Rhodobium gokarnense: one gene and its partner. The protein of the gene in region 1 interacts with the protein of each later gene in a pairwise test. Links are inferred from orthologs where the notes say so. Each region holds a gene or a part of one and is shown in the gene's direction. Other genes may lie near its edges.

The links.
Region 2: the proteins of sfsA (region 1) and M2319_RS15765 interact in binary tests that used the Escherichia coli proteins (3 or more experiments, as listed by UniProt). The link is inferred for Rhodobium gokarnense from one-to-one orthologs.

What each region holds. Positions count from the first base shown.
Region 1 is NZ_JAOQNS010000007.1:135,537-149,570, reverse strand. The notes cover bases 7,113-9,950. They hold sfsA (DNA/RNA nuclease SfsA), read left to right. Parts: upstream 7,113-8,090; coding sequence 8,091-8,810; downstream 8,811-9,950. Other genes in these bases: radC (RadC family protein), read left to right, coding at 9,800-9,950; map (type I methionyl aminopeptidase), read left to right, coding at 8,948-9,778; M2319_RS13720 (ABC transporter ATP-binding protein), read left to right, coding at 7,278-8,072; M2319_RS13725 (ABC transporter permease), read left to right, coding at 7,113-7,281. Also shown: M2319_RS13755 (extracellular solute-binding protein), read right to left, coding at 1-318; speB (agmatinase), read right to left, coding at 373-1,338; M2319_RS13745 (LysR family transcriptional regulator), read left to right, coding at 1,454-2,356; M2319_RS13740 (right-handed parallel beta-helix repeat-containing protein), read right to left, coding at 2,366-3,994; M2319_RS13735 (pirin family protein), read left to right, coding at 4,292-5,155; M2319_RS13730 (ABC transporter substrate-binding protein), read left to right, coding at 5,349-6,305; more of M2319_RS13725, read left to right, coding at 6,403-7,112; more of radC, read left to right, coding at 9,951-10,510; M2319_RS13700 (bifunctional diguanylate cyclase/phosphodiesterase), read left to right, coding at 10,724-13,018; cueR (Cu(I)-responsive transcriptional regulator), read right to left, coding at 13,033-13,428; M2319_RS13690 (class I SAM-dependent methyltransferase), read right to left, coding at 13,526-14,020. UniProt on the Escherichia coli protein: Binds to DNA non-specifically. Could be a regulatory factor involved in maltose metabolism.
Region 2 is NZ_JAOQNS010000009.1:75,223-89,417, reverse strand. What follows is about bases 1-2,999. They hold M2319_RS15765 (glutamate-5-semialdehyde dehydrogenase), read left to right. Parts: upstream 1-856; coding sequence 857-2,143; downstream 2,144-2,999. Other genes in these bases: M2319_RS15760 (nicotinate-nucleotide adenylyltransferase), read left to right, coding at 2,183-2,818; proB (glutamate 5-kinase), read left to right, coding at 1-857. Outside these bases: rsfS (ribosome silencing factor), read left to right, coding at 3,048-3,437; 23S rRNA (pseudouridine(1915)-N(3))-methyltransferase RlmH, read left to right, coding at 3,578-4,060; M2319_RS15745 (murein hydrolase activator EnvC family protein), read left to right, coding at 4,317-5,696; M2319_RS15740 (S41 family peptidase), read left to right, coding at 5,693-7,030; M2319_RS15735 (divergent polysaccharide deacetylase family protein), read left to right, coding at 7,298-8,482; M2319_RS15730 (RNA pyrophosphohydrolase), read left to right, coding at 8,551-9,057; M2319_RS15725 (Panacea domain-containing protein), read left to right, coding at 9,397-9,861; M2319_RS15720 (hypothetical protein), read left to right, coding at 9,858-10,271; M2319_RS15715 (BA14K family protein), read right to left, coding at 10,473-10,949; M2319_RS15710 (phosphoenolpyruvate carboxykinase), read right to left, coding at 11,261-12,874; M2319_RS15705 (HugZ family pyridoxamine 5'-phosphate oxidase), read right to left, coding at 13,143-13,631; M2319_RS15700 (response regulator transcription factor), read left to right, coding at 13,877-14,195. UniProt on the Escherichia coli protein: Catalyzes the NADPH-dependent reduction of L-glutamate 5-phosphate into L-glutamate 5-semialdehyde and phosphate. The product spontaneously undergoes cyclization to form 1-pyrroline-5-carboxylate.

The sequences.
Region 1 (14,034 bases):
CGGCAGCGGCGCCAGCAGGTCGGCATCGATGGCGCGCGGCACGTCGACGCCGTCGATGACGAAGACGTCCCAGTCGCCGGGCTGCGACTGTTCCACGATGGCGAGCGCCGAACCCGTGCCCTCATACTCTTTCAGGTTCACCTTGACGTCGAACTTCTTCTCGAACGGCTCGATCAGGGCCGGGTCGGTGTGGTCGCACCAGACCAGCGCGTTGAGTTCTTCGGTGGCGTTGGCGACGGGCATCGCGGCGACGCCGGCAAGGAGCGCGCCGAGCGCGGCGGCGCCCGTCAGCTTCAGTCGTTTGATCGCGGTGTTCATGGCTCGGTTCACCTCTGGATGGCTTTTTGGCGGGTTCTGGTCGGTTTTTCTGATTTATTTGTTTCCCGGAGCCTCATCCGGATAGCGGACCCCGGGCAGGATGCAGAGCATTTCATAGAGCAGGTTGGCGCCGACGAGCGCGGTGTTGCCCGACGGATCGTAGGGCGGCGAGACCTCGACGAGATCGCCGCCGACGATGTCGAGGCCGCGGCAGCCGCGGATGATTTCCAGCGCCTGCCAGATGGTCAGGCCGCCGATCTCCACCGTACCGGTGCCGGGCGCAAAGGCCGGATCGAGGCTGTCGATATCGTAGGAGAGATAGGTCGGATGGTCGCCGATCTTGGCGCGGATCTCCGCCATCAGCGGGGTGAGCGACTTCATCCAGCAGTCCTCGGCCGGGACCACCGTGAACCCCTGCTGGCGCGACCAATCAAAATCCTCCGGCGAATAGCCGGTGCCGCGCAGGCCGATCTGGAACACCTTGTCGGCGGCGATGCAGCCGTCTTCCAGCGCCCGGCGGAAGGGCGTTCCGTGGGCGATCTTTTCCCCGAACATCTCGTCATTGATGTCGGCATGGGCATCGACGTGGATCAGAGCCACCGGCCCGTGCTTCTTGGCCATCGCTTTGAGGATCGGATAGACCAGCGTGTGGTCGCCGCCGAGCGTCAGCGGCCGGCAGTCATGGGCAAGGATGCCGTCATAGGCCTCCTCGATGATCACAACCGATTTCTTCAGATCGAAGGTGTTGAGCGGAACATCGCCGATATCGGCGACCTGCAGGCTGTCGAAGGGCGCCGCCCCCGTGCCCATGTTGTAGGGCCGAAGCATGCAGGACTCGATGCGGATATAGCGCGGTCCCTGGCGCGTGCCGGAGCGGTTCGAGGTGCCGATGTCGAGCGGGATGCCGACGAAGCAGGCGTCCAGGCCCTCCGCCGTTTCCTGCGACGGCAGCCGCATCATCGTCGCCGGGCCGGCGAAGCGCGGCATCTCGTTGCCGCCGAGCGGCTGGTTGAAGCTCATGGGCGCCTCTTTTCTGACCACGATTTGATCATGCTTATCGATTGAGCAGGCTAGCGGCTGGCGTAGCTGGAAAAAATAGGGAATTATCAAAACTCACTTTTGGAAATATCAAACTATGCCCGTCCGCCTCTCCCGCAGCGACCTGCGCTTTTTGCAGGTTTTCGAGGCCGTCGCCCGCCACGGCGCCTTTTCCGCCGCCGAGGCCGAGCTCAACATTTCCGCCTCGACCATTTCCAACCACATGACGGCGCTTGAGGAGCGGCTTGGCATCAAGCTCTGCCAGCGCGGCCGCACAGGCTTCCGGCTGACCGAAAAGGGCGCCATGGTGCTCGATGCCGCAAGGCGCCTGTTCAAGGCGATCGGCGATTTCGACGCGGAGATCGGCGCCCTCAAGGGCACGCTGACGGGCGAATTGCGCATCGGCCTCGTCGACAGCATGGTCACCGACCCCAATTCGCGCATGTCCGAGGCGGTCGCGGCATTCGGCGGGCGCGGCGGCGACGTCTCCATCACATTGATGCAGGACCGGCCCCAGGAACTGCAGCAGAAGGTCTATGACGGGGTCTATCACTGTGGCATCGGCAGCTTCCCGCACCTGATCTCCGGGCTGGAATCCGTCCCGCTCTACGACGAGCAGCACTATCTCTACGCCGCCACCGACCACCCCGTCCTGGCCGAGGACGCGGTAACGCCGGAAGCACTCCGCCGCCACGCCTTCATCCGCCGCGGCTACTGGCGCGCGACCGACGAAAAGCGCCTGCTGCTCGGCCCGGTCGAGGCGACCGTCCACCAGATCGAGCCGCAACTGATGCTGATCCTCTCCGGCCGCTATCTCGGCTTCCTGCCGGAGCACTATGCGCGCCAATGGGTCGAAGACGGCCGGCTCAGGGCCATCCTGCCGGACGAGGTCTCTTATACCTGCACCTTCTGCCTGATCCTCAGGAAAGGCTACCGGCCAACGGAAACCCTGAAGACCTTCCTCAAGGACCTCCGCACCGCGCACGGTGGCGCCGAATAGCGGCCCTGGTCAGGAGGTCTTTTGCGGTGGCATCTTGACGGTGATCCACTCGAACTCGTCGGCAAGCTGGAACAATGAGCCGTCGTCCCGGATCGCCCCGACATTGCCCCCGCCGGCGTCCTTGAACGTCTGGAAGTCGTTCTTGGTCTTGAGGACAAACGGAATCGATTTGCCGGCCGCCTCGGCGCCATGGTCCAACCGAAAGGAAGATGCCGACGTGTTCGTCGCGTCGAGCGGCCCGGCAAAGCCGGGATCCAAATCGCTTGAGGCATCGCCGAACAGATAGCCGACCGCGCGCAGGTGGCTGAGCCGGTCGGGGCCATGGATGAAATTGCCGTCAAAGACGATTTCGAGCGCCTCCCAGTCCTTGGTGAAGCGCTTCTTTTCGGCAACGTACATCTGGGCAAGGTCCGCCGCAGGATCGTGGGGCATGGCGAGGGCCCGCGCGCCCTGCGCGAACAGCGTCGGCCGTCCTGTGCAACCGCCCTCCTTTGCCTTGCAGAAGGCAATGGCGTTGTTGAAGAACGCCAGCTTTGCAAACCGCTTCTTCTTGGCGATCGGCTCGCGCAGATGGAAGGAATTGTGGAACACATAGGTCGGCCCGTCGGCGACGTGCTTGGTGTTGAACTTGAAGACAGAGCCACCCGTGTGGTCGTCGCGCGGTTTGCCGTCGGCTCCCGGATCGGGGCCCGGCACCTGGGTGTACCAGGCAAGGTTGCCGTAGATGTAGAACCAGCCGGAGCGCTCGACCTCGAAGCCGAACCAGCGATAGACGTCAACGAAGACGTTGTGGCGAACCACCCAGTTCCAGGCCGCGCCTTCCGGCTCCATGGCGTTGTCCCGGATGCGCACGAACCGGTTGTTCTCCACGACGACGTTGAGATTGAGGTCCGTGCGCGGATTTTCCGTGAAGTTGAACATGTGGATGGCGTTGAAGGCATCCTCGATCAGGTTGCCCCGCAGGGTGACGAACCCGGCGATGCGCCAGCCGACGAAGAAATCACCGTCAAAGAGCCGCCATCCCTCTTCGATCGAGACCCGGCCATCGCCATCCGGAGGGTTTTCCTCGTCGAGATCGCCGTGGATCCGGAACCACAAGAAATCCTTCCAGTGGCGCCCCTTGTTGTCCGGGTTTTGCTGCCAGCGGCACCCTTCGACGGTCAGATGTCGCGTGTGAAACCCTGCCGCGCCGACGGCATAGGTGCCCCAGCGGAACTGGCAGGACCGGACGGTAATGTCCTGGCAATTGTCGAGATAGACGGCGGTCGGCCAGCATCGATTGAAATAGAGGTTCTCGACCGTCACGTGCTGGCAGTCGCGCAGGAACAGCATCGCCTCGTCGGCAATGTAATAGAGGCCGGGGCTGCCCCCTGCCGCCTGTTTCTTGCGGGCCAGCATGTTGGCGTCCCGGCGAAATAGCTCGGCACTCATCCCGGTGGTCAGGACGGCCTCGGCAGACGGATCGGGTTCCTGCTGGTCCCCCGTCTCCTCGGGATACCAACCCTTCGATTGCCCGCGGATGGTGATCCGGTTCGATGCACTTCCGCGAAGGCCCACCGCGGTGATCGGCCGACGATATTCGCCGGGCCGCAGGGTCAGGGTCTCGCCCGGCTCCAGCACGCGTATCTTCCGCTGCACGCACTCCGGGCATGCCGTCAGGTGATCGTCGTCACAGCTATGGGAAGCGCCGGTTACCATGCCTCGATCGTGGTGCAGGCACGCGATTTTGTAAACGGATTTCTACTTATGGATGCATAATTCCAGGACGGCATCGAACCCGGCGACAGACGGCCGTACTGCACCTTGGCACAGGCACAAACAAACTGTTCACGACGCAGCGCTTTTCAACACAGCGTCCGACACCAGATAAGGGGCAGACCGGCCGCGGGAACGACATGTCCGTCGCCGGAGCCGACGCAAAACGAGGAGAAGCCGATGTCCGTCACCGATATCGACCAGAAGATCCGCCCGGTCGTCTTTCGCACCGACGGCATGAACGCCTCCGACGGCGCCGGCGTGCGCATGCGGCGCATGCTGGGAACGCCCCGGTTCGACTTCCTCGATCCGTTCCTGATGCTCGACTGGTTCCATTCCGACCAGCCGCAGGATTATCTCGCCGGCTTCCCCGACCATCCGCACCGCGGCTTCGAGACCGTCACCTATCTGCTCCACGGCCGCATGCGCCATGCCGACAACAGGGGCAATGCCGGCGTCATCGAGCCAGGCGGCATCCAGTGGATGACGGCCGGGTCCGGCATCGTCCATTCGGAAATGCCGGAACAGGAGAACGGCCTCCTCTCCGGCTTCCAGCTCTGGATCAACCTGCCGGCAAAGGACAAGATGGTGCCCGCCGGCTACCAGGAATTCGCCCCCGACCGCATCCCCGTCGAAGAGCGTGCCGGCGCGACCCTTCGCGTCATCACCGGCACCACGTCGGGCGGCGTTTCCGGCCCCGTCGTCGACCGGCCCACCGATCCGTTCTTTGCCGATATCTATCTCGATCCGGGCGCAACGCTCGATGAGGCCATCGGCGGCGAGCGCAACGCTTTTGTGCTCGTCCATGACGGCACGCTTACGCTTGCCGGTGCCAACGGACCGGAGACCCTCGGCATCGGTCATCTGGCCGTCCTCGGCACCGGCGACGTCGTCTCGGCAACCGCCGGCGAGGACGGTGCAAAGTTCCTTCTCATTGCCGCCCGCCCGCTCAGCGAGCCGGTGGCGCGGGCCGGCCCCTTCGTCATGAACACGGAAGCCGAACTCCACCAGGCCTTCGCCGACTTCCAGAACGGCCGGTTCTGAGCGAAGCGGGCGGAGCTTGTGCGGTAAACTACGGGCGCGCCCATTCGCCGCCCGCATCCCCGCCGCAAAGCGGCCTTGTTTCGCGCAAAGGTCGGCCGGGCGACCATTGACTCGCCCGGCAAAAAATCGTCTCTCCGCAGGGTTCGCCGCCACTGGTCGGCGGTCAAAAGAATTTTTCGGAGGACGTCACGCCATGCGTAAGCTTCTGTTGGCGCTCGCCGCTGCGAGCGCAATCGCCAGCCCGGCGCTTGCCGCCGACACTGTCACCGTCGCCGTCACCGCCATCGTCGAGCATCCGGCCCTCGATGCCTGCCGCGACGGCGTCAAGGATGCCCTTGCCGAGGCGGGCTACAAGGACGGCGAAAACCTGACCTTTGTCTACGAGTCCGCGCAAGGGAACCCGGCAACGGCCGCCCAGATCGCCCGCCAGTTCATCGGCGAGGCGCCGGACGTCATCGTGCCGATCTCCACGCCTTCGGCCCAGGCCGTGGTCGCCGGCACCCGCGACATCCCGGTCGTCTTCACCGCCGTCACCGACCCGGTCGGCGCCAAGCTGATCTCCAACACCGAAAAGCCCGGCGGCAACGTCACGGGCCTCTCCGACTTCTCGCCGCTCGACGACCACCTGGCGCTGATCCGCGAGATCTCGCCGGACGCCAAGACCATCGGCATCGTCTACAATTCCGGCGAGGCCAATTCGGTCGCCCTGCTTGAGGGCATGCGCTCGCGCGTCGAGGCCGCCGGCCTGGAACTGGTGGAATCCGTTGCCACCAAGTCCGCCGAGGTCCAGGGCGCGACCCGCGCGCTCGTCGGCAAGGCCGACGTCATCTACATCCCGACCGACAACACCATCGTCTCGGCCCTGGAAGCCGCGGTGAAGGTCGCCGAAGAGAACGACATCCCGCTCTATGCCGGCGACACCGATTCCGTGCCGCGCGGGGCGCTCGCCGCCGTCGGCTTCAACTACCACGACATCGGCGTGCAGACCGGCCAGATCGTCGCCCGCGTCCTGAAGGGCGAAAAGCCCGGCGACATCGCCGTGAAGGTGGCGGCCGGCACCAACCTGATCGTCAACCCCGGCGCCGCCGAGCGCATGGGTGTTGAGATCCCTCAGGCCGTCATCGACCGCGCCAACACCGTGGTGAAATAGGACCGCCTTCGAATTGCAACGAAAAGTCCCCGGACGCCCGGGCCGCCCATGAGCGGTCCGCCGGTTTCCGGGGCCTTGTTTTGACTGTGGGGCAGCGTTGAGCGAAATCGCTTTCTGGGGAGCCGTCGAACTCGGCCTCGTCTATGCCTTCGTCGGGCTCGGCGTCTATCTCTCCTTCCGCATCCTCGACTTCCCCGACCTGACCGTCGACGGATCGCTGCCGCTCGGCGCCGCCGTCGCCGCGGTGCTGATCCTTGCCGGCGTCGCGCCCTGGCCGGCAACGCTTGCCGCCATGGTCGCCGCCGGCTGCGCCGGCCTCGTCACGGCGACGCTCAACGTCAAGTTCAAGATCCTGCACCTGCTTGCCTCGATCCTGACCATGATCGCGCTCTTTTCCATCAATCTGCGCGTCATGGGCCGGCCGAACGTCGCCATCATCAACGAGCCGACGGTGCTGACCCCGTTCTATGGGCTGGGCCTTTCCGACTATCTCGTTCGGCCAGCCGTGCTCCTGGTCTTCGTCGCCATCGCCGTGGTGCTCCTCACCGCCTTTCTCGGCAGCAATTTCGGCCTCGCCATGCGCGCCACCGGCGCCAACGCCCGCATGGCGCGGGCGCAGGGCATCCGCACCCAGTTCCACATCTATGCCGGCATCGCCCTTTCCAACGCCCTTGTCGGCCTTGCCGGCGCGCTCTTTGCCCAGACCAACGGCTTTGCGGACGTCACCGCCGGCGTCGGCACCATCGTCGTCGGCCTTGCCGCCGTCATCGTCGGCGAGACACTGTTGCCGAGCCGGCGCATCGCGCTCGCCCTCATCGGCTGCGTCATCGGCTCGGTGCTCTACCGCATCGCCATCCAGCTCGCGCTGTCGGCCGACGTCATCGGCCTCAAGGCCTCCGACCTGAACCTTGCCACCGCCGTCCTGGTCGCCGTCGCGCTGATCCTGCCGCGGCTGAGGAAGGGAGGCCGGGCATGATCCGCATCGAAAACCTCGGCGTCACCTTCTCGCGCGGCACGCCGCTGGAGACCAAGGCGCTGCGCGGCATCGACCTCACGATCAACTCCGGCGAGTTCGTCACCGTCATCGGCTCCAACGGTGCCGGCAAGTCGACGCTCTTGTCCGCGGTCGCCGGCGACACGCCGGTCACCGACGGCCGCATCCTGATCGGCGAGCGCGACGTCACGAAATGGTCGACCGCGCGCCGCGCCGGCCTCGTTGCCCGCGTCTTCCAGGACCCGCTCGCCGGCTCCTGCGGCAACCTCTCGATCGAGGAGAACCTTGCCCTTGCCGCCGCACGGGGCCACCGCCGCGGCCTTGGACCCGCGCTGTCGGCCGCGCGCCGCGAGATTTTTCACGAGCGCGTCTCCGAACTCGGCCTCGGGCTGGAAAACCGCCTCAACGACCTGATGAACCTCCTCTCCGGCGGCCAGCGCCAGTCGCTGGCGCTGATCATGGCGACCCTGTCGCCCTCGGAAGTCATCCTCCTCGACGAGCACACCGCCGCACTCGACCCGGGCATGGCCGAGTTCGTCCTCGACCTCACCGAGCGGCTGGTGGCCGAACGTAAGCTGACGACCATGATGGTCACCCACTCCATGCGCCAGGCGCTCGATGTCGGCACCCGGACCATCATGCTGCACGAGGGCCGCATCGTGCTGGACGTCGCCGGCGACATGCGTTCAGGGCTCACCACCGACGATCTCGTCGCCATGTTCCGCAAGGTCCGCGGCCAGGAACTGGAGGACGACTCGCTGCTGATCGAATAGCGGCGAGACAGGAAACCAATGCGCCTGCCCCTCCCCCTCACCGAAGGCCGCCTTGTCCAGCGCTACAAGCGGTTCCTCGCCGATGTCGAGCTGGCGGACGGGACCATCGTCACCGCGCACTGCCCGAACCCCGGCTCCATGACCGGGCTGAAGGCGCCGGGCAGCCGCGTCTGGCTGTCGACCTCGCCGAACCCGAAGCGGAAGCTCGCCCAAACGCTGGAGCTGGTCGAGGCCGACGGCGTCCTCGTCGGCATCAACACCAACAATCCGAACACCCTCGTCGCCGAGGCGATCGCGGCCGGCACCATCCCCGAACTTGCAGGCTATGAGACCCTGCGCCGCGAGGTCCGCTACGGCGTCAACTCGCGCATCGACATCCTGCTGGAAAGCGAAGACCGCCCGCGCTGCTACGTGGAAGTCAAGAACGTCCACCTGCTGCGCGAACCGCTGCTTTCGGAGTTCCCCGACAGCGTGACGACCCGCGGCGCCAAGCATTTGCGGGAACTCTCCGACATGGTGGCCGCCGGCCACCGCGCGGTAATGATGTTCCTCATCCAGCGGCCGGACACGGACCGGATATCGCTTGCCCGCGACATCGACCCGGCCTACGGCCTTGCCTTCGATGCGGCCATTGCCGCCGGCGTCGAGGCGCTCGCCTGGCGCTGCGAGGTCGGCCTTGAGGAGATCACCGTGACGGCCCCGGTTCCGGTGCTCGATCTCGCCCCCACCACCGCCTGACGGCGCGACACAGCGTCGAAGGAACTGGCACAACCGGCCTTCGTCGTTATATGAGTGGGAAAGAAACTTCAGGCTGCGCCCGGCCGGCGGTGCGAAAACCGCCTCAGTGCGGCCGGATACGACGGAATTCAGAACAGATGGTCAGCTATATCGAGGCGGCGACGGCACCGCTTAAAAACACCGGACAGATACGCCTTTATGGCGACGACGGCTTTGAGGGCATGCGCCGCGCCGGCCGCATCGCCGCCGAGTGCCTCGACGCCCTTGCTCCCATGGTCGAGCCGGGCGTGACGACCAAGGCCCTCGACGATTTCATCTTCGCGTTCGGCGTGGAGCGCGGCGCGCTTCCTGCGACCCTGAACTATCGCGGCTACAACAAGGCGTCCTGCATCTCGATCAACCATGTCGTCTGCCACGGCATTCCGAACGAGAAGCCGCTGAAGGAAGGCGACATCGCCAACATCGACGTCACCTTCATCGTCGACGGCTGGCACGGCGACTCCAGCCGCATGTACCCGGTCGGCACCATCAAGCGTGCCGCCGAGCGGCTGATCGACATCACCTACGAATCCATGATGCTCGGCATCGCCGAGGTCCGGCCCGGCGCCCGTCTCGGCGACATCGGCGCCGCCATCCAGGATTTCGTCGAGGCCCAGCGCTGCTCTGTGGTGCGCGACTTCTGCGGCCACGGCGTCGGCCAGCTGTTCCACGACGCCCCGAACGTCCTGCACTACGGCAATCGCGGCGACGGGCTGGAGCTGAGGCCCGGCATGATCTTCACCATCGAGCCGATGGTCAATCTCGGCCGCGCCCATGTGAAGGTGCTCGCCGACGGCTGGACCGCGGTGACCCGCGACCGCTCCCTGTCGGCCCAGTTCGAGCACACCGTCGGCGTGACGGAGACCGGTTGCGAGATATTCACCCTGTCGCCGGCCGGCCTCGACCGCCCGCCCTACATCGCGGACTAGGCCCGCGAAGGGGGCTCGCCCATGGCAAAGGATGGCGACGGCTTTTCAGAAGCAAGCGCCAGGCCGCATTTCCATGGCCACCGCCAGCGCCTGAAGCAGCGCTTCCGGGACTCCGGTGCGGAGGCCCTCGCCGACTACGAGATGCTGGAACTGGTGCTCTTTCGCACCATCCCCCGACGCGACACCAAGCCGATCGCCAAGGCGCTGATCGCGCGCTTCGGCTCCTTTGCCGAGGTGCTGACCGCGCCGGCGGCGCGCCTTGCCGAGGTCGAGGGCATCGGCGAGGCGACGATCACCGACTTGAAGGTCGTCCAGGCCGCCTCGGAACGCATCCTGCGCGGCCAGGTCCGCAACAAGCAGCTCCTCACCTCCTGGTCGGAGGTCATCGAATACTGCCGCGGAACCATGGCGTTTTCGGAACGCGAGGAGTTCCGCATCCTGTTCCTCGATAAGAAGAACGCGCTGATCGCCGACGAATTGCAGCAGAGCGGCACCGTCGACCACACCCCGGTCTATCCCCGCGAGATCGTCAAGCGGGCCCTGGAAGTCTCGGCGACCGCCATCATCCTCGTCCACAACCACCCCTCGGGCGACCCGACCCCGTCGCGCGCCGACATCCAGATGACCAAGCAGATCGTGGAGATCGCCAAGCCGCTCGGCATCACCGTCCACGACCACATCATCGTCGCCCGCAACGGCCATACGAGCTTTCGCGGCCTGCAACTGATCTGAACCGGTTACCGCACCGGCCCTCACACCATTGTATACACCGGATGATTTTGCCCCCCTGTTTCTTGGGGGTTCTCTAAGCATGTTGTGTTAACCCTTGTCAGTTAAAAGGAATTTGTAATTCGAACTAATCCCATCCCGATCCCGCCGCGGGTGTCGCGGGACCAAGGGGCAAAGAGTGTGACGAGTGCAACCTTGGACGGAACCGGCCCTGTGGTGAAGAAGCGTGCAACGCGCCTCGTCAGTGCCCGGATCGTCCTCCCGATATCCTTGCTGGTCGCAAGCGTCGTCATCGTTGCGGTCGTGGCAATCGCGTTCTGGGCCCGCCAGTCGGACCAGGCGACGATCCAGCGCGACACCGTTGCCGTGGGCAACGCCCTGAACGCCCTCATCGAACGGCTTCCCCAGGAACAGCAGAGCGTCTTTTCCGGCGACGAGGCCTACAAGAAGATCGTCCTCGACTTCGATCAGCTCTGGACGCACCGCAATATCGGCCAGCAGCTCTACCGCATCCACGGCCACGACGTCATTGCCGTCGTCTCCGCCCACCAGCGCCCCCTTTACCTGATGGCGGACGGCCGCAAGCTGCCGGAAACCCAGTACGAGCGCTACCGCGGCGAGTTCGCCCACCTGGTCACCGAGGTTCAGAAGACCAACCGCAATTTCCTCATCCAGAGCATAGGCACCCATGACGATCGCGCACCATTGCGCGGTGTCGGCCCGAGCAAGCTCGTCAACAAGCTCCATGCCGTCGACCTGGTCCTGATCGACGGCCAGATCGGGGTCGCGAGCGTCATGGCGGTGACGCCGACGATCACCCCGAAGATCCTCGATCTGCGTCCGGCGTCGATGGTCATCAGCGTCAAGTTCCTGTCCCGGCCGGTCCTCGACCAGATCGCTTCCGGCGCCGTCGTCAATTCGCTGCACATCCACCCGGTCAACGAGGAAACGCCGCCGCAGATGTCGGCCAGCTTCCACGAAGGCCCGGGCGAGATCCCGCTGATCGACAACAGCGGCAGGCACCTCGGCGTCCTGCACTGGTTCTCCGAATTGCCCGGCACCGTGCTTGCCGCCAAGGCGAGCCCGCTGGTCATGCTGGCGATCCTGACCCTCGTTGCGCTGACGATCTTCATCCTCAATACCGCCCGGCGGGCCGCCCGCGAGGTCGAGGCGAGCGAGGCCAAAGCCCGCCACGACGCCATGCACGACCAGCTCACCGGGCTGCCGAACCGCAGCTACCTGGCCCTGCAGCTCGCCGACACGCTGAAGGTGGCGATCCCGGGCCACATCCAGATCGGCTGCGTCCGGCTCGACCTCGACGGCTTCACCGAAATCAACGACATCTACGGCCACAAGGTCGGCGACAAGCTCATCGTCGGCATCTCCAGGCGCCTGCGCGCCGCCATCGGTCCGCAGGCCTTCCTGGCGCGCGCCGGCGGCGACGAGTTCGCCATCCTGGTGATGGGCATCGGCGACACCGACGACATGATGGCGATGTGCGAGAAGATCATGGAGGCGGTGCGCGAGCCCTTTGCCATCGACGGCAATCGGCTGGTCGCCATTGGCAGTATCGGCTTTGCCGTCGCGCCCGACCACGGCACGTCGGCCGAAGAGATCCTGCGCCGCGCCGACATGGCGCTGCACGCCGCCAAGAAGAAGCACGACAACCGCATCGTCCAGTATTTCGCCGCCATCGAGGACCACGTCCACGAGCGCCAGCGCCTCGTCCACGACCTGCGCCAGGCGCTGACCAACGGCGAGCTCTATGTCTGCTACCAGCCGCTCGTCAGCGCCGACGACCTGTCCATGGTCAGCGTCGAGTCCCTGTTGCGCTGGCGCCATCCGACCCGCGGCGAGATCACCCCTGCCCTGTTCATCCCGATCGCCGAGGAATTCGGCATGATCGACGAGATCGGCCGCTGGGTGCTGGAAACGTCCTGCCGCGAGGCCCGCCACTGGAACGACCTTTCGGTCGCCGTCAACATCTCGCCGATGCATCTGAGCCAGCCGGACTTCGTCGACCAGGTCATCGATATCACCACCCGGACCGGCTTCGATCCGCAGCGCCTGGTGATCGAGGTGACGGAAGGCATCATGCTGGAATATGCCGATGCGGCGCGCCGGGTCTTCGACCAGCTCCGCGCCGTCGGCGCCAAGATCGCCCTCGACGATTTCGGCACCGGCTATTCGAGCCTCAGCTACCTGGAGTCGTTCCGCTTCGACAAGCTGAAGATCGACCGCTCGTTCCTGCGCAATCTGGAAACCTCGCCGGAAGCCGCGGCCATCGTCCACACCATCATCGGCCTCGGCAACACCCTCAACACGACCATCGTCGCCGAGGGCGTGGAGACCGAGGCCCATTGCCGGTTCCTGCAGGCCGCCGGCTGCAACGAGCTGCAGGGCTTCCTGTTCTCAAAGCCGGTGACCGCGCCGCAGATCATGCGCCGGATGATGATGGAACAGGCCGTCAACCGCGATCTGGAATTCCTGCGCGTCGCCCACGGCGCCTGACCGTCCCTGTGGCGTCAGCCCACCGGATGGCCGGCGAGGTCGTCGAGGATCGGACAGTCCGGCCGGTCGTCCCCGTGACAGCACTCAACCAGCTTGGCCAGTGTCGTCCTGAGGCTCTGAAGCTCGGCCATGCGCGCATCGATGTCCTCGATCCGTGCCCGCGCCAGGGCCTTGACGTCGGCGCTCGCCCGGTGCTTGTCCTCGTAGAGCGACAACAGGTGCCGGCAGTCGTCGATGGAAAAGCCCAGCCCGCGCGCCCGCTTCAGGAACTGCAGCTTGTGCACGTCGCTGGCGTCGTAATCGCGATAGCCGTTGTCCCGCCGCCCGGGGGCGACGAGGCCGATTTCCTCATAGTAGCGGATGGTCTTTGCCGGCAGTCCCGACCGGCCCGCCGCCTGGCCGATATTCATGGCAGTCTCTCCGGGTCTTGCCGCCGCACCGGGAAGGATCGCGGCGGCCGTTACCCAGTTAAATCGTTCCCGACACTGGAAGGTCAAGGCAAAGAGATCAGCGGGGCGCCCGATAAAGATAGTAGCGCCCGGCCGGGATCGACGCCGGGACCGGCAGCAGCTCGTAGCCCGGCAGGGCCATGGTGAAGCTGGTAACGACGAGGCCGCCCGGCGCCATCAGGCCCGGCACGATCGGCGCCAGCCACGCCTCCGTCGCCGCGTTCACCGTGTCGTCGCCGGCGCCGATGTCGTTGTGCAGGAGCGCGGCCGGTGCCTTGATCCGCGGCAGGCAGAACGGCAGCGTGTCGCGGATATCCCCGAGCACCATGTGTTCCCGGTCCGGCAACTGGTCGATGGAGACGGTGGAGAACAGGGTGTCGAAGACGAACACCTCCCGGCCCGGCAGCCGCGCCTTCAGGTGATCGTAGGTCCGCCCGGAGCCGAGCCCCAGTTCGATCACCGGACCGGCAACGCCGTCGATCAGTCCGGCGGCATGGTCGAGCAGGTCGCGCTGCGCCGACATCCGCCGGATGAAGCTGTCGAGGCGGCTCATGGGCGAAGTCCGGT
Region 2 (14,195 bases), on another replicon or contig:
GCGCCCGCGGCCTCCTCGCCGGCCAGATCCTGCTCACCCCCGGCGATACGGAACAGCGGCGGCGCTATCTCAATGCCCGCCAGACCGTCGACCGGCTGCTCGGCCTTGGCGCCATTCCCGTCGTCAACGAGAACGACACGGTCTCCACGGCGGAGATCCGCTATGGCGACAACGACCGGCTCGCTGCCCGCGTCGCCCTGATGACCAGCGCCGACTGCCTGGTGCTCCTGTCCGACATCGACGGCCTCTACACCGCGCCGCCCGCCCAGCACCCCGACGCGGAGTTCCTTGCCGAAGTGCCGGCGATCACGGCCGAGATCGAGGCGATGGCCGGGGCCGCCGGCTCGGAGCTGTCGCGCGGCGGCATGAAGACCAAGATCGAGGCCGGCCGCATCGCCACCAGCGCCGGCACCTCGATGGTCATTGCGTCGGGCAAGACGCTGCATCCGCTGACCGCGATCTCGTCCGGCGCGCGGGCCACCTGGTTCCCGGCGCCGACCTCACCGGTGACCTCGCGCAAGAAATGGATTGCCGGACAGCTCAAGATCGTCGGATCGGTGACCATCGATGCCGGCGCCGTCACGGCCCTTCGCTCCGGCAAGAGCCTGTTGCCGGCCGGCGTCGTCTCCGTCGCGGGAAGCTTTCGCCGCGGCGATGCGGTGATCCTGCGCGATCCCACCGGCCACGAGGTCGGCCGCGGGCTGATCGCCTATGACCGGGACGATGCGGAACGGCTCGCCGGGCGCAAGAGCGGGGACATCGAGGCGATCCTTGGCTATCGGGGACGCTCGGAGATGATCCACCGGGATGATATGGTCCTCCACGGCGAGGAAATCGCCGCAACGGATGTGAAATGATGCTTGAGACCGCAACGAAAACCGTGGACGACGTTGCCGCCGTCATGGCCGACATCGGCGCGAGGGCGCGGGCCGCCTCCCGGGTGATGGCGAATGCCCCGAGCGAAGAGAAGAACCGCGCGCTGCGCGCCATGGCGCGGATGGTCCGCTGCTCGGCCGCGCAATTGCTCGCCGCCAATGCCGAGGACGTCTCGCGCGCCAAGGCCGACGGCATGGCCGCGTCCTTCATCGACCGCCTGAAGCTGACGCCGGAGCGGATCGAGGGGATAGCTGCCGGCATCGAGGCTATTGCCGAGCTTGCCGATCCGGTCGGCACCACGATTTCGTCCTGGGAGCGGCCGAACGGTCTTGCCATCGAGCGCGTGCGCACGCCGCTCGGCGTCATCGGCGTCATCTATGAGAGCCGGCCGAACGTCACCGCCGACGCCGGCGCGCTGTGCCTGAAGGCCGGCAATGCCGTGATCCTGCGCGGCGGATCGGATTCCTTTGCCTCCTCGCGGGCGATCCATGGCTGCCTCGTCCGCGGGCTGCTCGAAGCCGGGCTGCCTGAGGACGCGATCCAGATCGTGCCGACCCGCGACCGCGCCGCCGTTGGCGAAATGCTCAAGGGGCTCGGCGGCACTCTCGACGTCATCGTGCCGCGCGGCGGCAAGGGCCTTGTCGGCCGCGTCCAGGAAGAGGCGCGCGTGCCCGTGTTCGCCCATCTGGAAGGCATTTGCCACGTCTACATCCACGAGGCGGCCGACCTCGCCATGGCGCGCTCCATCGTCCTTAACGCCAAGATGCGCCGCACCGGCATCTGCGGGGCGGCAGAAACCCTGTTGATCGACCGGTCCGTCGTCGCCAGCCACCTTCCGGCCATTGTCGCCGACCTGCAGGCCGCCGGCTGCGCCGTGCGCGGCGACGAGGAGGCATGCTCTGCCGTCGATGGCATCGAGGCGGCGAGCGAGGCAGACTGGTCGACGGAGTATCTCGACGCCATCATCTCCGTGAAGGTGGTCGGCGGCATCGACGAGGCGATGGCCCATATCGCCCGCTACGGCTCCAGCCATACCGAGAGCATCGTCACCGACGATGCGGCGGCGGCCGAGAAATTCCTGGCGGAGGTGGATTCGGCGATCGTGATGCACAACGCCTCGACCCAGTTCGCGGACGGCGGCGAGTTCGGCATGGGCGCGGAAATCGGGATTGCCACCGGGCGCATGCATGCGCGCGGGCCGGTCGGCGTCGAACAGCTCACCAGCTTCAAGTACCGGGTGCGCGGCAGCGGGCAGGTCCGCCCGTGAGGACGCGCCCGCCGGTGGCCAGGCCGTGATGCTCCGCCCGTGATCGATCTTGCCGAAGCCCATTCGCTCTACCAGGTGCCGCCGGGCGATGCCGGACTGACGGTCGGGCTGTTCGGCGGCTCCTTCAATCCGCCCCATGACGGCCATTTCCACGTGGCGCTGACGGCGCTCAGGCGGCTCGGCCTCGACCGCATCTGGTGGCTGGTCACCCCGGGCAATCCCCTGAAGGACCACAGCGAGCTGGAAGCCCTTGAGGCGCGGGTCGCGGCCGTGCGCAGGCTCGCCGACCATCCGCGCTTCACCGTCACCGCGTTCGAGGCGACCGAGGGGCTTTCCTATTCCGCCGACACCATCGCCTTCCTCAGGCGGCGCCGGCCGGGCGTCAACTTCGTCTGGGTGATGGGCGCCGACAACCTTGCCGGCTTCCACCGCTGGCAGTTCTGGCGGCAGATCGTCGACACGCTGCCGATCGCCATTGTCGACCGGCCGGGGGCGTCGCTCTCGCCGCTGTTTGCGCCGATGGCCGAGGTCTACCGCCACGCCCGTATCGCGGAGGATGAGGCCGGCGATTTCGCGCTCCGCCCGGCGCCGGCCTGGACCTTCCTGCACGCCCCGCTCAACCCGCTGTCCTCCACCCTTTTGCGTCAGCACGGGCCGTTGCGAGCGGACCGATGAGGCGAATCGGCGGCGCGCCACTCCCCGGGCGACAGGGCCGCGCGAGGCCCGCAATCTTACGGAATCAAAGGCGTCTTGAAATCGTCACCCTGAAACGCTTATTTTATACATGAGGCTGACGCTTGGTTGCAGGCAGTCTCGAAGCATCGGCAAGACCGCCGATGCAGCAACCGGTATCGCATGGCGAGAGGTAAAATCCCTGAGCATGATGCTTGACGGCGAGGCCGCGATGACTCGCGCGCCCGAAGCGCCGCTTGGCCGTACGCATGACACCGTGCGGGAAGCGCTGGAGACCGTTCTCAAGAGCCTGGAAGACTCCAAGGCCGAGGACATCAACCCCATCGACATCACCGGAAAGTCCGCTCTGGCCGACCATATGGTCGTCGCCTCGGGGCGGTCGCATCGCCACGTGGGGGCGATCGCCGACCACCTGCTGCGCGACCTGAAGACGGCCGGTTTCGGCACCGCCAAGGTCGAGGGCCTGCCGCATTGCGACTGGGTCCTGATCGACACCGGCGACGTCATCATCCACATCTTCCGCCCCGAAGTCCGGGCGTTCTACAATCTGGAAAAGATGTGGGCGGCAGACGTGCCGACGAACGACCGGTATTTCGTCTGAGGTCCGCACCGCTCGCCTGAGCGAGCGGAGGGCCGATCGACGCGGCCGCCTGCCCCGCGTGACGGGCGGACCGGAACGTCGTTGAGTGGAATATGCGGCGGACAGGGCCGGCTCCCGGCTCCTCCGCGCAAAGAGGGTTTATGCGCATTCTCGTTGCGGCCGTCGGCCGGCTGAAGGCCGGCGCCGAGCGCCAGCTCGTCGAGCGCTATGCCGGGCGCACGGCAAAGAGCGGCCGCAACCTCGGCATCACCCGCTTCGATCTTCAGGAAATCGCCGAATCGCGCGCCCGCTCGGCAACCGAGCGCGCCGCCGAGGAGGCCGCCGCGCTCGCCGGGGCATTTGCGCCCGGAGCCGTCGTGGTCGCCCTCGACGAGGCCGGCAAGTCGATGTCGAGCCGGGCGTTCGCCGACTGGCTGGCCGCGACCCGCGACGGCGGCGCGCCGGAAATCGCCTTCGTCCTCGGCGGGCCGGACGGCCACGGGCCGGAGCTGCTTGCCCGCGCCGACCTGAAGCTCTCGCTCGGGACGATGACATGGCCGCACCAGATCGCCCGCGTCCTTCTCCTCGAACAGCTCTACCGGGCGACCACGATTCTGTCCGGCCATCCCTATCATCGCGAATAAGTGATCCCGCAAAGGCCCTCCCCGGCCTTCGCGCCGGCGCGCGCGGGGGATAGGAAAGGAGCGGCCGCGCCTTCGCCAGTGGCCGATCTCCGCGGCTTTCCGTTGGAAACCAGCGGTCGCGGCCTGGAAATAACCATGATTGGAAGCAACACTTGCCGCCGTCGCCGGGCTTTTCCATGTTCTGCGGTATGGTTGACGGATCGTTAACGGCTTGCCGCGTAACCTTAACGGTCTCATAACGGCATTGGATTCTCACTTGGCATCACCCGTGTCCGCATCGGCCGGCCGCACCTCCCTGATCGGGCTCTTCAGCCTGGCGCTCGTCGCCGGCGCCGGGGGCTTCGCGGCGCCGGACGTGCTGGCGAAGGCCGAGGAAGAGGTGGCGGCCCCGGCCGACGAGGCGGCGCCCGAAGCGGTTGCCGAGATCGCCGCGCGCAAGAGCGCGCGCGAGGAGGAACTGGCCGCGCTCACCCGCGACATCGAGATTTCCGGCGACCGGCAGGAGACGATCGCCCGCGAGATCGCCGAACTGGACCAGGACCGGGCGAGCCTCAATGCCGCCCTCATCCGCACCGCGGAACGCGTCCACCGCCTGGAGACGGCGCTCGCGGAAAGCGAGGAGCGCTACGAGCGGCTCGGCGGCAACGAAGACGAGGTGCGCCTGTCGCTCTCCAAGCGCCGGGCGGTGCTTGCCGAGGTGCTTGCCGCGCTGGAGCGGATCGGCCAGAAGCCGCCGCCGGCGCTGGCGGTGCGGCCGGAAGACGCACTTGCCGCCGTCCGCAGCGCGATTCTCCTCGGCGGCGTGCTGCCCGAACTGCGGCTGGAAGCCGAGGCGCTGGCAGGTAACCTTGCCGAGCTGACCGCGCTGAAGCGGCAGATGGCGGCGGAGCGCGACAGGCTTTCCGGCGATGCCCGGCGGCTGGCGGAGGAACGGGCGCGGCTCGGCGTCCTCCTTGCCGACAAGAAGGCGCGCTTCAGGGCCCGCAACGAGGCGCTTGCCGCGGAAAAGAAGAAGGCCGAGGAACTGGCCGCCAAGGCGACGTCCCTGAAGGACCTCGTCGCTGACCTGGAAAAGGAAATCGCCTCGGCCCGCGACGCGGCGGAGGCCGCGGCAAGGGCCGCAAAGGAACGGGAAGAAAAGGGCGAGGAGGCGGTCGCCGATACCAGCGCCAACCGGCTCGCCCCGGCCGTTGCCTTCATCAAGACCAAGGGGCACCTCGCGCTGCCGGCGCGCGGCGCGGTGCTCCGGCACTATGGCGATGACGACGGCATCGGCGGGGAGTCCATGGGCCTTTCCGTCTCGACGCGGCCGCGGGCGCGGATCGTCGCCCCGGCGGACGGCTGGGTCGTCTATGCCGGCCCGTTCCGCAGCTACGGTCAACTCTTGATCCTAAATGCGGGCGACGGCTATCATATTCTACTGGCTGGCATGGAAACGATCGACGTGGAACTGGGCCAGTTCGTTCTGGCCGGCGAGCCGATCGCGGTGATGGGGACGCAGCGTCTGGCCAGCGCGGCGACGCTTGACATTGGGTCCACCCAGCCAGTCCTTTACATAGAGTTTCGCAAGGACGGCAAGGCAATCGATTCGGCCCCGTGGTGGGTCGATACGGAAAATCAAAAGGTCGACGGATGATTCGTAAAGTCTCTCTCCTGATGGTCGGTGCGCTGCTCGGCGCAGCAGTCGCGGTGACCTTGTCGCCGACGAGGATCGTCTTCGGCAGCTCCGCCAATGCCGCAGCCTCCGACACCTATCGGCAGCTTCAGCTCTTCGGCGACGTCTTCGAGCGCGTGCGCTCCGACTATGTCGAGGTTCCCGAGGACACCAAGCTGGTGGAATCGGCGATCAACGGCATGCTGACGGCGCTCGATCCGCATTCCAGCTACCTGTCGCCGAAATCCTTCAAGGACATGCAGGTGCAGACCCGCGGCGAGTTCGGCGGCCTCGGCATCGAGGTCACCATGGAGGACGGCGTCGTCAAGGTGGTGGCGCCGATCGACGGCACCCCGGCGCACAAGGCCGGCATCCTCGCCAACGACCTGATCACCCATCTCGACGGCGAACAGGTGCGCGGCCTGACGCTGGCCCAGGCGGTGGAGAAGATGCGCGGCCCGGTCAACACCGACCTGACGCTGACGGTGATCCGCAAGGGCGCGACCGAGCCCCTGAAGATCACCATCACCCGCGACATCATCCGCATCCGCTCGGTGCGCAGCCGGGTCGAGGACGACACCGGCTACATCCGCATCACCCAGTTCAACGAGCAGACCTTCGACGGGCTGCGCGAGGCCATCGACGAGATCTCCAAGGACGTGCCGGAAGACAAGTTGAAGGGCTTCGTCGTCGACCTGCGCAACAATCCGGGCGGGCTCCTCGACCAGGCGATCGCGGTCTCCGACAGCTTCCTCGACCGCGGCGAGATCGTCTCCACGCGCGGCCGCAACGCCGAGGAAACCCGGCGCTACAACGCCCGCTCCGGCGACCTCGCCAAGGGCAAGCCGGTGATCGTGCTGATCAATGGCGGCTCGGCCTCGGCCTCGGAAATCGTCGCCGGCGCGCTGCAGGACCATCGGCGGGCAACGGTGCTCGGCACCCGTTCCTTCGGCAAGGGCTCGGTGCAGACCATTATCCCGCTCGGCTCCAACGGCGCCATCCGGCTGACCACGGCGCGCTACTACACGCCGGCCGGCCGCTCGATCCAGGCCAAGGGCATCGATCCGGACATCGAGATCCTGCAGGAGGTTCCGGACGAGCTGAAGGGCCGCACGGAAACCAAGGGCGAAGCGGGCCTGCGCGGCCACCTCACCTCCGAGGAGGGCGAGGACAAGGAAGCGGTCGCCGCCTCCCAGGCCTATGTGCCGCCGGATCCGAAGGACGACGCGCAGCTCTCCTACGCCCTGGAACTCCTGCGCGGGCTGCAGCAGAACAGCGCCTTCCCGCCGGACCCGAATGCAGGGATCCCGAACTGACGAAGAGGTCCTGAGAGGCGGCCGAGGCCCGGCCGCCTCCCCTGACCCGTATCCGGCGGGCCCCAAACGCGCGGCGTTTGATCTGGTTTTCCCCGTGCTTTTGCCGATCGGTTTTGCACCTGTCCTGGTCCGCGGCCCGCTTCCGGGAGTCCTATCCCGGAGCGTTTTGGCAAAAAATTAACCAAGTTTTTGGATAAGAAATCGTCTCGAAACAATGGACTAAAGCATCTCAAATAAACCCAAACATGCTTTAGGCGGCGGACGATCATGGCAGCGGACAACCTGACCGCACCCCTTGGCGGAAAACCCAAGGCGGACCGCAAGAAGCGCCGCTTTCCGTTCGGTCTTCTCGCCTTCGCCCTGTTTCTGATCGTCGGCTCGACGGTCACCGCCTGGCTGTCGCTGGTCGACGATCCCCATGGCGGCGAGCCGATGGCGACCGTCGACATCGCGCCGACCCTCAACAAATCGCCGTCCGCCACCGTCGATGTGGTCGACATCCCCAAGGAGGCGCCTGCCCCCGGCGAGGCGGGCACGGACGACGCGGGCGATGCCGCGACCCTCGGCGACGGCTCGGTGATCACCGCGATCAAGCCGCCGGGCGAGGACATCGCCGCCGTGGAGCCCGAGGTCGGGCCGGACGGCGCGCTCTCCACCCAGCCGATCCCCAAACTCATGGAGCAGGGCCGCAACGGCCCGCTGCCGCGGCGCTCGGTCGACGGCAGCCGGCCGTTCGACCTCTACTCCGCACCGATTTCGCCGAACCTGAAGAACGCGCCGCAGATCGCCATCATCGTCGGCGACCTCGGGCTGTCCCAGACCGGCACCCAGGAAGCGCTCCGCAAGCTGCCGAAGGAGACGACGCTCGCCTTTGCGCCCTATGGCGGCAGCCTCGACAGGTGGATGCAGAAGGCCCGCACGGGTGGCCACGAGCTTCTCTTGCAGGTGCCGCTGGAGCCGTTCGACTTCCCGGATAACGACCCCGGCCCGCACACGCTGCTGACCTCGCTCGCGCCCTCGGAGAACCTTGCCCGGCTGCGCTGGGTGCTGTCGCGGCTGACCAACTATGTGGGCGTCGTCAACTATATGGGCGCGCGCTTCACCGCCGATCCCAAGGCGCTCGCCTTCTTCATGGAGGACATCGGCCGGCGCGGCCTGATGTATCTCGACGACGGCACCTCGCCGCGCAGCCTGTCCCAGAGCATCGCCCACGCCACCGGCACGCCCTACGCCAAGAGCGAGGTCGTGATCGACGCCTCGCCGGCGGCTGCCGATATCGACACCCGGCTCCTGGAGCTTGAGACCATCGCGCGGACCAACGGCACCGGCATCGGCGTCGCCTCGGCGCTGCCGGTGACGGTGGAGCGCATCTCCGAATGGGCGAAATCGCTGGAAAGCCGGGGGGTGGTTCTGGTACCGATCTCCGCAGTGGTGCGCCGGCGCCAGCGCTGACGGCCTTTTCTTCTCCCCCGCCCGCGGCCCCGCGCGAGGCCGGCAGAAAATCAGCGAGGTCCCATCCGATGGTCGCCAAGGACGATCTTCCCTACCGCCCCTGCGTCGGCGTCGTCTTGTTCAACGACGACGGCCTGGTGTGGGCCGGCGAGCGCCGCTTCGAGCCGGACGATGCGGAGGGGGCCGGCTACTGGTGGCAGTTCCCGCAAGGCGGCATCGACAAGAACGAGGACCCGGCCGAGGCAGCCAAGCGCGAGCTCTTCGAGGAGACCAGCGTGCGCTCGGCCGAGATCATCGGCGAGACCGGGGACTGGCTTACCTATGACCTGCCGGACGAGATGATCGGCATTGCCTGGAAGGGCCGCTACCGGGGCCAGAAGCAGAAATGGTTCGCCATGCGCTTCACCGGCCCGGAATCGGAGATCGACGTCGACAATCCGGGCGACGACCACAAGCCGGAATTCAGCGCCTGGCGCTGGGAGCGCCTGGAGCGCCTGCCGGACCTGATCGTGCCGTTCAAGCGCGACGTCTATGTCCAGGTCGTCGCGGCATTCAAGCACCTGGCGGCGGGGTAAGCATCCTCGCCGGTGCGGGGCGCGAACGACTCTTTCGTCTGCCCCACCGCATCGAGACCGGCTTGCCTCGGCAACCCGGAGGGCTTTTGAATTCATTCTTTTTCGCTGCCGCTTACGTACTACAACCTAGCGATAGTCCACTTCTGAGGAAAAGCGGAACCACTGCAAACGGCACATGCGGTATTTGCCCGGCTCAAAAAACGCAAATGCAGCGCTGGTCGGAAAAACTGACGGGATCACTTGCGGCGCAGCAAAAAAACGATTCGAATCAATTAGATAGCAAGTCATTGAAATCTCAACGAAATTGATTATATTAAGTGAGCTAGCGGGGTGAATAAGATGCAATACGATGCACGGCAGATTGCCAATTGGTTCTTGAGCCGCGCCAAGCGTGATGGGCAATGTCCATCCATAATGGCGCTGCTAAAGCTCACCTATATCGCACATGGCTGGAACCTAGAAATCAACAATGCCCCGTTATTTCCAAACCGCATTGAAGCATGGCAATACGGCCCTGTAATTCCGGACGTTTACAATTCTTTTCGGCCACAAGGTGTCACACCTTTTAAACCAGATTCTAATTATCCCGATACTATTGACGATCCAACGACGGAGAACCTTTTAGAACAGATCTATAACATTTATGGCACAATGACGCCCTTTAGGCTATCCGAAATTACCCATGAACCAGGTGGCCCGTGGGAAACTGCGACCCGTCTCGGCGGGTGGTATGCACCGATCCCCAACGAATTGATTCAATCCCACTACATAGTCAAGCGTCGGCAGGCGAATGCCCAGAAATGATTGATGTACCGCCAATTGATGCGCAGCCTGAAGCAGAAAAAGCGCAACCTCAAAGACAGACTAACATTGAATTTCGGCTCCTAGAGGCCAGCGCAAAGGCAAAAGAGAATTTAAATCGAGAAGCCGACCAACGCTATTATCTACGTTGGCTTGCCGTTATTGTTGCTCTCGCAATAATATTCATGATGTCATTTGCCTTATTTCACATGTCACACAATGTAATTTGGGGAACAATTTTGACTGTTCCCGCAACATATGCGATTGCACTAGTCGTCTCCCCTATTATTTCAATAACGGCTATTTTGATTGCGTTGTTCATCGCGGCGTTCCGTGGTTTCAAGAAAGATGATGAAGAAAATTTCATTTCCGCCGCGAAAGACGGTATGCGCGGAAGTGGAATAATAAGCTGAGATTTCGTAATCAATCTCATGGATCACATGATCGTCTCCTGTCGCGACGCTGAGTGAAGGAAAAACGGGAGCGCAAGAAGCGCAACCCCATAGCGGGCAACACTTGCCGGCATTGCAAAAACGCCAACAAAAAAACGCGGGCGCCGAGGCCCGCGTTCTCCAACACCCATCGTGCGGGGCCCTCAGGCCCCCTTGCCTGGGTCAGCGGCAGAAGCGCTGCCTGCCCGGGGCGTAGAAATAGTAGCCGGTATCGGGATTGAAGGTCCGGTACTTGGACGAGCAGTAGTCGTACCAGGCCGGGGACCACGGCTTCGGGCCGCTGCCACGGTAGCCGACATCCGCCGCGCGGTTCATGCAGCGATTGTAGACACGGCGATAGACGCGGTCCCACTGGATCGAGGAGCGCCCGGCACCGCCGACCGCACCGGCACCGCCGCCGATGGCGGCCCCGCGGGCCGCGCCTCGGCCGCCGCCGATGATACCGCCGATGATGGCACCGCCGACAGCACCGGCCGCGGCGCCGCCGATGACGTTGCCGCCGGTCGGGACGCGGTCGTTTGCCGCCGCGCGGGCACGGGCGTCACAGCGGGCGTGCTGGGCGAACGCCTCGCTCGACAGGGACATGGCTGCGGCGATGGCCATCGCTGCGATCAGGGGTTTTTTCGCTTTCCAGATCATGTTCGTTGTTTCCCTCCGGGAACAGCTTGGAGATTCCGGTGTGGCGATGTCGTCATCAGCCCCTGACTGACACGCGCCATTCAAGTTATCGACTTTCAACAGTCCCGCGCGCCGATGGGATCCTTGCGCGCGGCGGCCGAAGTCTAGCGGGGCAACTTAAAACTGCCAATTGGCCATGAATATGACGGTTAAGTATTTTTCCGCAATGGCAAATGGTGTGCCGGGCGCGCAAGCGCGGCCAACGAAAAAGCGCGGCCCGTCGGACCGCGCTTCTTGATGTTTCCGGCTAGTCGCCGGGCCTTGCGCCCGGACTACTCCGCGGCGGCGATGTCGTTCGGCGCAGCCGCGCGCACGGCGTTGTCCACATGGGCCTCGAACTTGGCGAAGTTCTCCACGAACATGTGCACGAGCTTGGCCGCCTGGGCGTCGTAGGCGTCCTGGTCGTCCCAGGTGCCGCGCGGGTCGAGGATCGACGTGTCGACGTGATGGACCGCGACCGGGACCTGGAAGCCGAAGAACGGATCGGTGCGGAATTCCGCCTCCTTCAGCGAGCCGTCGAGGGCGGCGGTCAGGAGCGCCCGGGTCTCGCGGATCGGCATGCGGTGGCCCACGCCGTAGGCGCCGCCGGTCCAGCCGGTGTTGACCAGCCAGCAGTCGACCTCGTGGTGATCGATGAGGTCGCGGAGCAGATTGCCGTAGGCCGACGGATGGCGCGGCATGAACGGCGCGCCGAAGCAGGTCGAGAAGGTCGCCTGCGGCTCGGTGATGCCCTTTTCCGTGCCGGCGACCTTGGCGGTGTAGCCGGACAGGAAGTGGTACATGGCCTGGGCCGGGGTCAGCTTGGCGATCGGCGGCAGCACGCCGAAGGCATCGGCCGTCAGCATGATGATGTTCCTGGGGTGCGGGGCGCGGCCGGTGTCGCTGGCGTTCGGGATGAAGTCGATCGGGTAGCCGCCGCGGGTGTTTTCGGTCTTGGAGCCGTCGTCGAAGTCCGGAACGAGGGTCTCCTCGTCGAGGACGACGTTCTCAAGCACGGCGCCGAAGCGCTGCACGGCATGAAAGATCTCCGGCTCGGCCTCTTCGGAGAGCTTGATCATCTTGGCGTAGCAGCCGCCCTCGAAGTTGAAGAGGCCGTCGGCACCCCAGCCATGCTCGTCGTCGCCGACGAGGGTGCGGCTGGCATCGGCCGAAAGGGTCGTCTTGCCGGTGCCGGACAGACCGAAGAAGATCGCCGCGTCGCCGTCGGGGCCGACATTGGCCGAGCAATGCATCGGCATCACGTTCTGCGGCGGCAGCAGGTAATTCAGCATCGTGAAGACGGACTTCTTGATCTCGCCGGCATAGGACGAGCCGCCGATCAGCACGATCTTGCGGTCGAAGTTGCAGGCGATGACCGTCTGGGTGCGGCAGCCATGGCGCTCCGGGTCGGCCTTGAAGCTCGGCAGGCAGAGGATTGTGAGTTCCGGCACGAAGGAGGCGATGGCCTCGGCATCGGGGCGGATCAGGAGATTGCGGATGAACAGGGACTGCCAGGCGAGCTCGGTGTAGATGCGGGCCGGCAGGCGATAGCGCGGATCGGCGCCGCCGAAGAGATCCTGGGCGAACAGCTCGCGGCCCTCGGCATGGGCGAGGAAGTCGGCCATGAGCGTGTCGAAATGCTCGGCGCTCATCGGCGCGTTGTTGTCCCACCACACGACGTCTTCGGTGGTGGCGTCGCGGACGACGAACTTGTCCTTGGCGGAGCGTCCGGTGTGAACGCCGGTCTCAACCACAAGGGCACCACCGCTGGCGATGCGGCCTTCGCCGCGCCGGATGGCCTCCTCGTACAGCTTGGGCTCCTGGAGGTTCCAGTTGACGGCCTTGAGGTTCTTCAGGCCGAAGAGTTCAGGTCCCGCCGCGTCATTCCGCTTGCCGGTCTCGATCACCGCAATATCTCCCGATTTTCTCGTTTTTTGCCACAGGCGTTCTCGCGACGGATGCTCTCATGCCGTGGCGTCAAATCTTCCCTGTCTCCCTCGCGATCGGTCCGACCATATGGGAGCGCTATCCGCCATTCAAGACGTTGCATTATCGCAAGCTTAGTACTTTATGTGTAGATAGCATGAAACCGCAGGTGAGGTCCGTAAAAGGGCGGATTTCAACCGTAGAGCTACGCAGCATTGCGTAATTTGCCTGTATTTCAGGCAATTGCTCTCAGTCGAACAGCTCACCGGGATCGACATCGACGATGCGGCCGAAACCGGCGACCAGATGGGCGCTTTTCGGCACCAGGCGGTAGATCGCGAAATCGGAGAAACCGGCATAGGGCGCCGCTTCCGGGTGGCGCGCCAGGAAGGCCTCGCGCAAGTCCGGGGCCGGATCGGCAACGATCTCGCCGACGACCGTGATGCGGGCCGCCATCAGCGGATCGTCCAGCCCCTCGGCGTTTTTGTCACCGCCGGCAAAGAGCAGCGAGGCGCGGGGGTCTGCGGCAATGTTTCGCGTATGCCGTGCGAGCGTCGACAGAAGGAGCACCGGCCCGCTTCCGGTTGCGGGCGCGACCGTCACCAGCGAGGCGAAGGGCGCCCCGTCGCCGGCGGAAAGGGTGGCAAGGGTCGCGGTTGAGGCGCCGGCGACAAGGCCGCGCGAGACCCTGAGGGCGTCGAAGTCCTCGTCCTTGCCGGCCGGATTGTCCCTGGCCATCCCCTTCTCCTTTTCGTCGCGCCACCTAAATATCGGGCGACAGGGCCATTTTTCCTGCCGTCCGGGCAGGCCGGGGCGGCCGCGAAAGAGCGTTTTGCGACCCTTGAGCCCCGAAGATCCGCCATTTGTGCGACGGATCGCCACCCGTTATGGTCCTTTGCCACATTTTCGCGCCGTTTTGCGCTGATTCGACGGCCCGGCGGAGAAAGTCAAGCCGCATCAGCATTTGGAGCCCGTTCGCGACCATGACCACCATCGCGCTCGTAGACGACGACCGGAACATCCTGACCTCGGTGTCGATCGCCCTGGAATCGGAAGGCTACCGGGTCGAGACCTATACCGACGGCGCCTCCGCGCTCGACGGCCTGAAGTCGAGCCCGCCGGACCTTGCCGTGCTCGACATCAAGATGCCGCGCATGGACGGCATGGAGCTTCTGCGCCGGCTGCGCCAGCTCACCGACCTGCCGGTGATCTTCCTCACCTCCAAGGACGAGGAGATCGACGAGCTGTTCGGCCTGAAGATGGGCGCCGACGACTTCATCCGCAAACCGTTCTCCCAGCGCC